Regions from separate parts of the Dyadobacter sp. HNCC25DJ186 genome, predicted to be linked through region 1. Evidence: riboswitches for the same ligand, from Rfam matches in the RefSeq annotation. Region 1 holds a riboswitch; each other region holds the start of a gene.
What was found. Region 1 has a riboswitch for cobalamin ahead of AC1XUO_RS05630 (TonB-dependent receptor domain-containing protein). Riboswitches for the same ligand answer to the same signal wherever they lie in the genome.
Positions count from the first base shown of each region.

Region 2: linked by a shared signal. The riboswitch ahead of AC1XUO_RS17785 (TonB-dependent receptor plug domain-containing protein) and the one ahead of AC1XUO_RS05630 (TonB-dependent receptor domain-containing protein) in region 1 are both predicted to bind cobalamin.
Region 3: linked by a shared signal. The riboswitch ahead of AC1XUO_RS16675 (ABC transporter substrate-binding protein) and the one ahead of AC1XUO_RS05630 (TonB-dependent receptor domain-containing protein) in region 1 are both predicted to bind cobalamin.

Region 1 is NZ_JBXHAS010000002.1:170,431-173,618, reverse strand. It holds gene AC1XUO_RS05630 (TonB-dependent receptor domain-containing protein) at 1-1,341, opposite strand, end outside; cobalamin riboswitch at 1,522-1,655, opposite strand; gene AC1XUO_RS05625 (methyltransferase, TIGR04325 family) at 1,861-2,649, opposite strand; gene AC1XUO_RS05620 (glycosyl transferase) at 2,831-3,188, shown strand, end outside.
Region 2 is NZ_JBXHAS010000005.1:400,675-403,862, forward strand. It holds gene AC1XUO_RS17775 (glyoxalase superfamily protein) at 1-150, shown strand, start outside; gene AC1XUO_RS17780 (DMT family transporter) at 185-1,147, opposite strand; cobalamin riboswitch at 1,241-1,443, shown strand; gene AC1XUO_RS17785 (TonB-dependent receptor plug domain-containing protein) at 1,502-3,188, shown strand, end outside.
Region 3 is NZ_JBXHAS010000005.1:163,722-166,909, forward strand. It holds gene cbiB (adenosylcobinamide-phosphate synthase CbiB) at 1-674, shown strand, start outside; gene AC1XUO_RS16670 (AAA family ATPase) at 684-1,241, shown strand; cobalamin riboswitch at 1,282-1,568, shown strand; gene AC1XUO_RS16675 (ABC transporter substrate-binding protein) at 1,599-2,840, shown strand; gene AC1XUO_RS16680 (FecCD family ABC transporter permease) at 2,904-3,188, shown strand, end outside.

The DNA.
Region 1 (3,188 bases):
GATAAATTTTTTCTGATTTACATCGATACCAGCTAATATCTGGTGATCCATGCTGCCCGTTTTTACCCTTCCGTTCACAAACACCTGCTGGGAAAAAACAGTAGCGCGGTTCAGGTCATATTTGGGATTTCGCAGCAGGATATTGGGATTAGCAATGTTAACGCCGGTCACCCACATGTAAATTCCCTCCAACTGATTCCGCATAAAAGATCCACGCGCCGTTGCACTCCAATTTTTATTGAAACTGTGTGTAAAAGTCAAAAAACCGGTATGGTCAGATACCTTAAAAGGATCCAGGCTTTTTTCATTAATCGTGAAATCGTTGGGCAAACTCCCAAAACTGTTCGGCGCCATCACGATCGGGCTCATTAGCGCATAGCTGAATTTTTGTAACATGTATTCAACCGATACCGTTGTTTTATCACTGATCACATATTTGATCACCGGTGCGACGAGCAAGCGTTTATTAAAATCTGTGTTCACGAAAGAATTAGCGCGCATGGCCATCACATTCAGCCGGTATTGGAGCTTCCCTTTTTTATCCAGCAAACCGTCCAGATCAGCAGAAGCTCTGAAAAAATCCCAACTGCCAAGCATCGCGTTGATTGAATAATGTCGCCCACCGGTTGGTTGTTTGGTCATGACATTAAAAGTTCCGGCAGGATCGCCGATGTTATTCATAAATCCGGATGGGCCTTTGATAAACTCAACGCGGTCAATAATCGCGGCATCTTCAGGAACCGGGCCTCTATAAATTGGTGTCAGGTCGATGCCGTTCCGAAGCGTGGAAACCATCCCGCCGCGCATAAACATATACGGCCCCAGATTGTTTGAAACTTCCTGTCGGATCACCCCGCTCACATTCCGTGTCACGCCGTCGGTCATATTGAAAACCGCCTGGTCATACAACACTTCACTGCCGATTTCCTGAATATTTTGAGAAAGGTTGATCAGCGGACTCTGTAATCTGAGCGCGCTGGAAACTGTATTGAGATTATACTCTTTATAATATTTGGAAGAAATTTTCACTTCATCCAGATCCTGTCCGGCAGATTCCGACAGGGAAATTTCAACGAACGGACCAGAGTCTGAAATGTATAAAACCTGTGTTGCATAACCTAGATGACTTACTTTCAGTGCATCTATTTTCTGATCCGATTGTATCTCAAAAAGTCCGTTGGAATCAGTTATGCTTCCGGTAGATTCATTGATACTTACGCTGACTCCCGGTAAAGGCTGGCCGCTCGTCGTATCCCTGACTTTTCCCTTAATAACAAATTGACCATACACCTCAGAGAAAGATAAAACAGCAAGTAAAAAAAGGAAAAGTTTAATTTTCATTTATACACAAATAAATTATTTACAACTTTGATATTGAGTATGTTCAGATTTGTCATAATACATTGCCAAAAACGCGAACACAGGAGAGAAAATAAGGCAGGAAACAAATAATCAATAAACCAAAATGTACGTTCAGTACATATTTGAATGAAGAAATACCAAAACCTGACTAACTCCTGCGCGGAAGTATCATCATAAAAAGGTATCTGACTTATAACATTTTAAATGTTACTTACAGTTGCGCGACAGTCCGTGAATCACACACGGTTCCCCTTATTAGCAAAATCTTAATGAACAACAACGACACAAGAAACTTCTTACCGGACAAAAATAGGCTATTTATTCGAAATAATTAACTTAAATGCGATAACGAATGTTGGAGAGTTTTCTTGAACGAGTAACCGCTTAGAAAATTCCGTACCAATCACTTAAATAGGATTAAAAGAAGAATACATTTCCTGGTTTTTAGTCTTTTTAAGTTTTTTACAAATGAATTTTCCAGAACTTCTAATGGGGAATTTACTTTTTGACCAGAAAAAATCCTTTATCATATCCGGCTTTTACACCATCGATTTCAATATCCTGCTCGCCGGGAACATAGGACTCAAATTCAACCTTTACTTCGTAATCCGTAAAATGTTCAAGCAATTTTTTTTCGTTGAAAAACCAGGCCGGATACTCAGCCTTATAAATATCGGGCGGAACGATTTGAAGTGTCAACCGGTCCGGCTGGTCGTTTTTGATGAAAGATGTCCGATCGAAAAGAATGTATTTAAAATCGTAAGTTTTAATTTCATTAAGGAAATCATGCGGTTTTTCCAGATATTGAACAACACTGGAAAGCAATAAAATATCAGCCTTTGTGTCAGCCATACTTTCAGCGATATCAAAGTGAAATTTCAATACGTCGTCCTGAAACAGCTCTTGCCCGCACTTTACGTATTCCTTTTGCTCAACAACACTCCAGTGAATTTGCACCGAAGGAGGAATAATATCTCTTACCTGATAATAGGTACTTCCCAGCGAACCTCCGAAATCAATAATATTTAACTCCCCTCCACATTCGATAGCAGCGAACAGCAATGTTGAAATAATGGAGTACGGATAGAGTTTCTTGTCAAACAGCACGGAGTCACGCTCATATACCGCCTGACCATTCTTAATTTTCAGCAGTGAATCTTTTGTAATTTCCAGAATATTATCAGACTCATACCCGCCCGAACGCGCGACAAGCTCTTCCCAGCTCTTATAATTTCCGAACCAGCCATATCTATTTTTTTCCTTCTTTTTCAGCTTGAACAATGACATATCACCAAATTAAAGTGCAGCGCAAGTTAGGATTTTATTTATGTAGTAATATACTCATGCGGTTACAAAAATACCCGTCTAAAATTAAATTTTTGATTTGGTAAAATTTAAATAACTCCATAAATATTATTCAGTAATATTTGTGTTTACGTTATAACCCGCGTCTCTATTTTTTGATTACATGCAGAATTTTTGCACACTTTTCAATTCGTTATATCTTTCACGAGGTCTGGCGATGTATTATTCGTTATTAAAACAAACCTCTGATTTTCAACTATATATATTTGCTTTCGACGAGCAAAGCCGTGAAATATTAACGCGCCTGAATCTTTCCAATGTTATCGTCATTTCTTTGGAAGAATTTGAAACGCAGGAATTGCTTTCTGTAAAAGAAGGTCGCACACAGGGTGAATATTGCTGGACATGTACGTCGTCTACGGTCTGGCACTGTATCCACAAGTATGAGCTAGACCATTGTACTTATCTTGACGCAGATTTATTGTTTTTCTCTGATCCAAAAGTTTTAACCGATGAGATGG
Region 2 (3,188 bases), on a different contig from region 1:
TGTACCGGACTGGCAGAATTTCACCAGGAATTACTGGAAATGAACTACCGGTTCAATCGTCCCGGATTGGAGGATGCACCGTGGAATGCAAAAACGATGGAAGTTATTGATCCGTTTGGAAATAAATTGCTTTTCAACGAATCGAAATGATAAATTTTTCAAGCCACGAATGCACGAATTTCCACTAATCATTCGTGAAAATTTGTGTATTCGTGGCGGGTTTATTTTTTGTTTTATCCTTTGAAAGCGAAACCAGCAAGCCTCCGCCAATAATTAACAGCATACCGATGATCATAGGAATGGTAGGAATTGCTTCTCCCAGCCAAAGCCCAAAAAACAAGGCGAACAAAATATTGGAATAACCTACTGCCGCTATCCGGCCGGCTTTGTCGAAAGTGAATGATTGTGTCATCATAATTTGTCCGATCATCGCTGTGATTCCCAAAGCAAGAAATCCCAACCAATGCGCCAATGTAGACGGCCATCGGAAAGTACCAATCAGAAAATCCAGGCCTTCGTGTGGAAAATAGGTCCCGATAATCATGGAGAAAATAGGTAGTACTATACCGCTGAGCATAAATGATAAAACAATTGCCCGCGTATCATAGACCTGTCCGAGCTGGCGAATGGCCAGATAAGCAACAGCGGTCAGCAGTGCGTTTCCCAAACCGATAATATGATTTCTCCAAGACATCGATAAATCGGGCCGGAATACAAATAATATCCCACCAAAACCAAGCAAGATCGCTATCCACTCTTTTGTCCTCAATTTTTCTCCAAGAAAGAGCCACGAAAGAAAGGCGAGAAAAATCGGATAGGTATACTGGTAAGTCGACGCCCTTCCCAGACCAAGTGTTTTGATGGCATAAAAAAGTAGGTACAGAGAAAGCGTTCCGACTACGCCTCTGAATATCAGCAGGCGGAGTTTTCCACCTTTTTGGATCATTGGCCGTTGCAAAATACTGGCGCCAATGAATAATACGCCGATTATATTTCTGAAAAATACGAGTTGAACAATATGAAAATCTTTGCTCAGCCATTTTGAAATAGCTGACATCAGCGCGAAGAAAAAGGAAGCACCCAGCATCAAAAGAATCCCTTTTTGTGGTGCGGAAATTACTAAACGATTTGCGGTGCGGGTCAACAAGATGATCAAAATTTTGTACAAAGATAAGACATCCAAATTTGTAAGGCGACTTTTACTTCATGCCAAGAGTGTGTTCGCGCCGCATTAATTACTTACCTTTGTAAAGTTTTTGGTGCCAGAAGTTAGTTAACCGCTACGGAACGGCTTAAAAGGGAATCCCGCGAAAAACGGGAGCTGTCCCCGCAACTGTGAGTTTTTAAAAAAAATTGATCTGAATCTGCACTACCACTGTTCAAACGGGAAGGTATTTGATCAATAAAACGAGCCAGGAGACCTGCCAGAAATAATTCAACGTTTTGATTTTCGGAGGAAAAATCACAAAACTGTTTGTTATGATTTATTTATACTTTTCAGGTGTTTGACAGACAAAATTTTCGTTGTCTGTTTCTTGCAACGCTGTCGTTTTTGGCAGTGAATGAGAATGCTGTTGCCCAAAATGACTCGATTTCTTTGTCGCCAATGACTGTATATGGCTTCGCGCCGGAAAGGTTTATGAGCGGATTAAAAATTCAAAAGATTGATTCGATCACGCTTGAACAATTTCGTTTCAGGAATATCGCTGACTTACTTTCTTTAAATACGGCAGTCATTTTTAAAAATTACGGCCCGGGACAATTATCCACGGTTGCATTCCGGGGAACATCACCTAACCATACCGCTGTACTTTGGAATGGACTAAATATCAATCTTCCAACGTTAGGACAAACTGATTTTTCAACCATCCCAGTCGCAGGATTTGACCAATTATCCGTTCAGTATGGCGCTTCGGCAAGCGTGGTCGGAACCGATGCTGTTGGTGGAAGTATTCTGCTGGGAAGTTTGAAACCTCAGGCAGGTTTACAGGTTATGATTGGACGGCAACAGGAAAGTTTTCGCAACAGTCAGACACAGGCGACGATTAAGTATGGAACACGCCTTAATAACAACTGGAATTTTTCAGGAAAAACGGCTGCCTACGATGGAAGCATGAATAATGATTATCGCCATCCTGAGCGGAACGGTGAAGCAATAAGTCCTGCTACAACTTTCCAAAAGGGTTTGGTTCAGGATTTATTTTTTACAAAAAACGAACATGAATTGTCTGGGCACGTCTGGGTAACGGATAATAAACTGACCACAAATCCTGAAAACCTTGCCGGGCGACAAATGACTAGAATCAAATCGTCCAGATCGATGCTTCGTTATCAATTTGAAGGGTGGACGGTGCGAACTTCCTGGATACGGGATATTATTGATTATGCCGTCGGTGATTATTCAAAACTGGATCATGCTGTCACGGACCGCTATGGAGTTCGTGCGGAACGCACATTTGATTGGAAAATCGGAAAGTCAGGCAACACCTTTCAAATACAGACAGGCGGAGAATTTACGCATTATAAAACACAAGTTGAAAACTACGAGCGGCCTGTAATCACAGAAAATCGCGGTGATGTTTTTGTATTGACACGTTGGCAGGCAACTTCGCAACTGTTGATTTCCGCTAATCTGAGACAGGCATTTGTAACCGGTTACAATCCACCGTTCACGCCATCCCTGGGAGCGGAATATCGGCTTACACAAAACCGTCCTTACACCATAAAATTAAGAGGTTCGCTTGGCAGAAGTTATCGCGTTCCAACGTTAAACGAGCGTTATTGGAAGGATTTGGGAAATCCGGATATCAAACCTGAAAACGGATTTAATAAAGAACTCGGTGCAGAAGCGGTTTATGCTTTTAATAAAAATCAAAGCTTTTCCGCAAATTTAAGTGTTTATCACAACCGGATTGACAACTGGCTTTATTGGAATCCGACAAGCAATTTTCGTGTCGAGAATTTACAATTAGTCATAGCCCGTGGTATTGAAGCGCAATTTGGCTGGAAAGGAACTTGGGAGTATTGGAAATTTGGAAGTACAGTGAACTACATGCTGACAAATACTTCACAGGAAAAAATTTACGATGCTTATGCCTCTGATATCGTCGGCAAGCAGTTACCACATATTCCTTTGCATGGTGGGAACGTTACTATGTTCATGCAATACAAAAATCTTCGCCTGACAA
Region 3 (3,188 bases), on a different contig from region 1:
TCTGGTATGGTTTAGCGAATAATGCATTGATCACAGAAGGACGAAATGTATTTTTAGTTTTGGAAAAAGAAGGTTTGGAAGCAGGCAGAAAACAATTATCCCGCATCGTCGGCCGGGATACTTCACAATTAAGCGCACAGCAAATCCGTGTAGCCGTATTTGAAACCATGTCGGAAAACCTGAGCGACGGTGTCATCGCGCCCTTATTATTCTACGCGATCGGCGGCGTTCCGGCTATGATGGTTTATAAAATGATTAACACCATGGATTCCATGATTGGTTACCGGAGTGATAAGTATGAACAATTTGGAAAGTTTGCTGCTCGCCTGGATGATGTTGCGAATTTTATTCCGGCACGTATCACGGCGTTATTAATGATTATTGTAACATCCAGTTCACGCGGTTTAAAATTTGTGTTTAAATATGGCAACAAACATAAAAGTCCAAATTCCGGTTACCCCGAATCTGCCCTGGCAGGAATTCTGGATTGTCGTTTCGGCGGTCCAAATGTGTATCATGGGAAGTGGGTTGATAAACCTTTTATCGGAGAGAATGATCGGACAATAAAACCGGAAGAGGTCCGAAGCGTTATTTCGATCAATCATAAAAGTTGTTTTTTAATGGTTGTTATGATCATTATAGCATTTTCTTTCGTCGGAAATAATATTTGGTGAATTAACCCTATGAATGCAATTGTCATCTCCGGCGGTCCGGGATCAGGAAAAACTACGCTGTTAAATGCCTTAAAAACTCAGGGTTTTAATTGTTCTGACGAAATTTCTCGTCAGCTCATTCAGGAACAGGTTATTTTAGAAACAGAAAATTTACCATGGAAAAATCTTTCCTCCTTTGCAGAACTGGCATTGGCGCGTATGGTTGACGAATACAAAAAATCGTTATCCGTCACAGGTTTTACGTTTTTCGACAGAGCTATTCCTGATATTGTAGCTTACCTGAAAGTTGGAAATTTAGAGGTAAAAACTCAATACCATAACGCAATTAAAAACTATCCTTATCATCCCAATATTTTCATGGCTCCGCCCTGGGAAACCATTTACATTAACGACGACGAACGCTGGCAAACCTTTGAAGAAGCCAGGGAAATTTATCAGATGCTGACCGAAACGTATCAGTCTGCCGGATATTCAATCATAGAACTACCATATTGCAGTGTCGATAAAAGAGTAAATTTCATTTTGGAAAAATTGACCCAAAACAAAGCCATTCAGACACTCCGCTAGAATTATTCCGGCCAAATCACAATCACGACGCAAATCTTAGTAGTTTTGCACCCATCAGGGTAGTATTCCGGATTTAAAAAAATCAGGTTACTTTAAAAGGGAATACCGGTGAAAGTCCGGAACAGTCTCCGCTGCTGTAAGTTCATAAAAACATTCATGGCAAAAGCCACTGGGGCAATGATTGAATGAGTGAATGATAGAATGAGTGAATAATGGCTAATTGCAACACATTCTCTCACTCCAACATTCTATCATTCAAAATTAAACTGGGAAGGCGTCAGAGGGAATGGAACGAGTCAGAAGACCTGCCTTTTCACTTAACACGCAACGCTTTCGGAAGAAAGGCTTGCAGCACAAATGACACAAAAACAGAAAACCTCCTTTCAGGAAGTTCGCTATGACTATGCGCGACTTTCTCATTTCAGTAAAACTGCCCGTTTCGTGGCATTGTTTTTCGCGACATTACTATTTCTTACAAGCTGCGGCACCTCTTCAAACCTGACCGAAAGCGCAGAAACGGCTTCTTCCGGGAAAGATTATTTTTCCGAGAAAATCCAGATTCATCATGCTAAGGGCTTCACGATTGAATATCACGACAATTATAAGGTAATCAATGTTTTAAGTCCTTTTGAAAAAAGCACGGATACGGCCAGGTATGTTTTATTGCAGCGCGGCACCAAAAAGCCGAAGGGTTATGCCAACAGTCAATTTATCGAAATCCCCATTCGCAGCCTCGTTGCGATGTCGTCCATGCATGTCGGTTTGGTGGGACTTTTGGGTGAAGAGAAAATCGTAACCGGACTTGGTAACCTGAAATATGTCTCGAATCCTGAAATTATCAAAAAAATTGAGGCTGGCAAAATGGCCGAAGTTGGAAAAGACCAGGGATTGAATGAGGAAAAACTGATCACCATGCATCCTGATTTGGTGATGACAACCGGAAGTCCGGTTTCAAAAATGGAAAGATATACCACTTTGAACGCAGCAGGAATTCCTGTATTGATTAATTCAGAATGGGTAGAAACAACGCCATTAGGCCGTGCTGAATGGGTAAAACTTTTAGCCGCACTGCTAAACAGGGAAGATTTTGTCAATAAGAAATTTGCCAAAATGGAAGAAGAATACAAACGTCTTGCGGTTTTATCTCAAAAGGTGAAAGCAAAACCGAGCATCATTACCGGTATGAATTCCAAAGATTCATGGTTTGTTCCGAATGGGAATAGTTATATGGCACAGTTTTTCCGGGACGCAGGCGCTGATTACCATTGGAATAATACCAAAGCAACGGGTAGTTTAGCGCTTAATTTTGAGGCTGTATATCCTATTGCATTGACTGCTGACTATTGGCTGAATGTGGGAATCAGTAACTACGACAACAAGAAGGAAATCCTGGCGAAGGATTCTCGTTACACGGATTTCAAAGCCTATAAAACCGGACAGATTTACAGTTATAACAAACGTGTAAACAGTCGCGGCTCGAATGACTATTGGGAATCGGGCGCTGTAAATCCGCAGATTGTTTTGGCAGATCTGATCAAAATTTTACATCCGGAATTACTTCCTGAACATGAGTTGGTTTATTATAAGCAGGTGAAATAGGTTGTCGGCGGTCAGCTTTCGGCTATTGCTACTAAAACATCTCAGCTGATTTAAACATTGATTATGCAACTTGTTTCTCAATCCTCTTCCAATTTCCGGCGACTGATCATTATTGGTTTGTCGGTTTTGGCTGTGCTATTTTTTATGCTGGATATCATGCTGGGATCGGTGAGTATACCTTTCGGAGAAGTGGTGAGAATTGTCTTTTCAGGAGAATCGGATACGACTGCCTGGTTGTTTATTATCGAAAAAATACGATTACCAAAAGCGATTACGGCCATTCTGGTAGGCTGCGGATTATCCGTCAGCGGTTTGCAAATGCAGACTTTGTTTAGAAATCCACTGGCC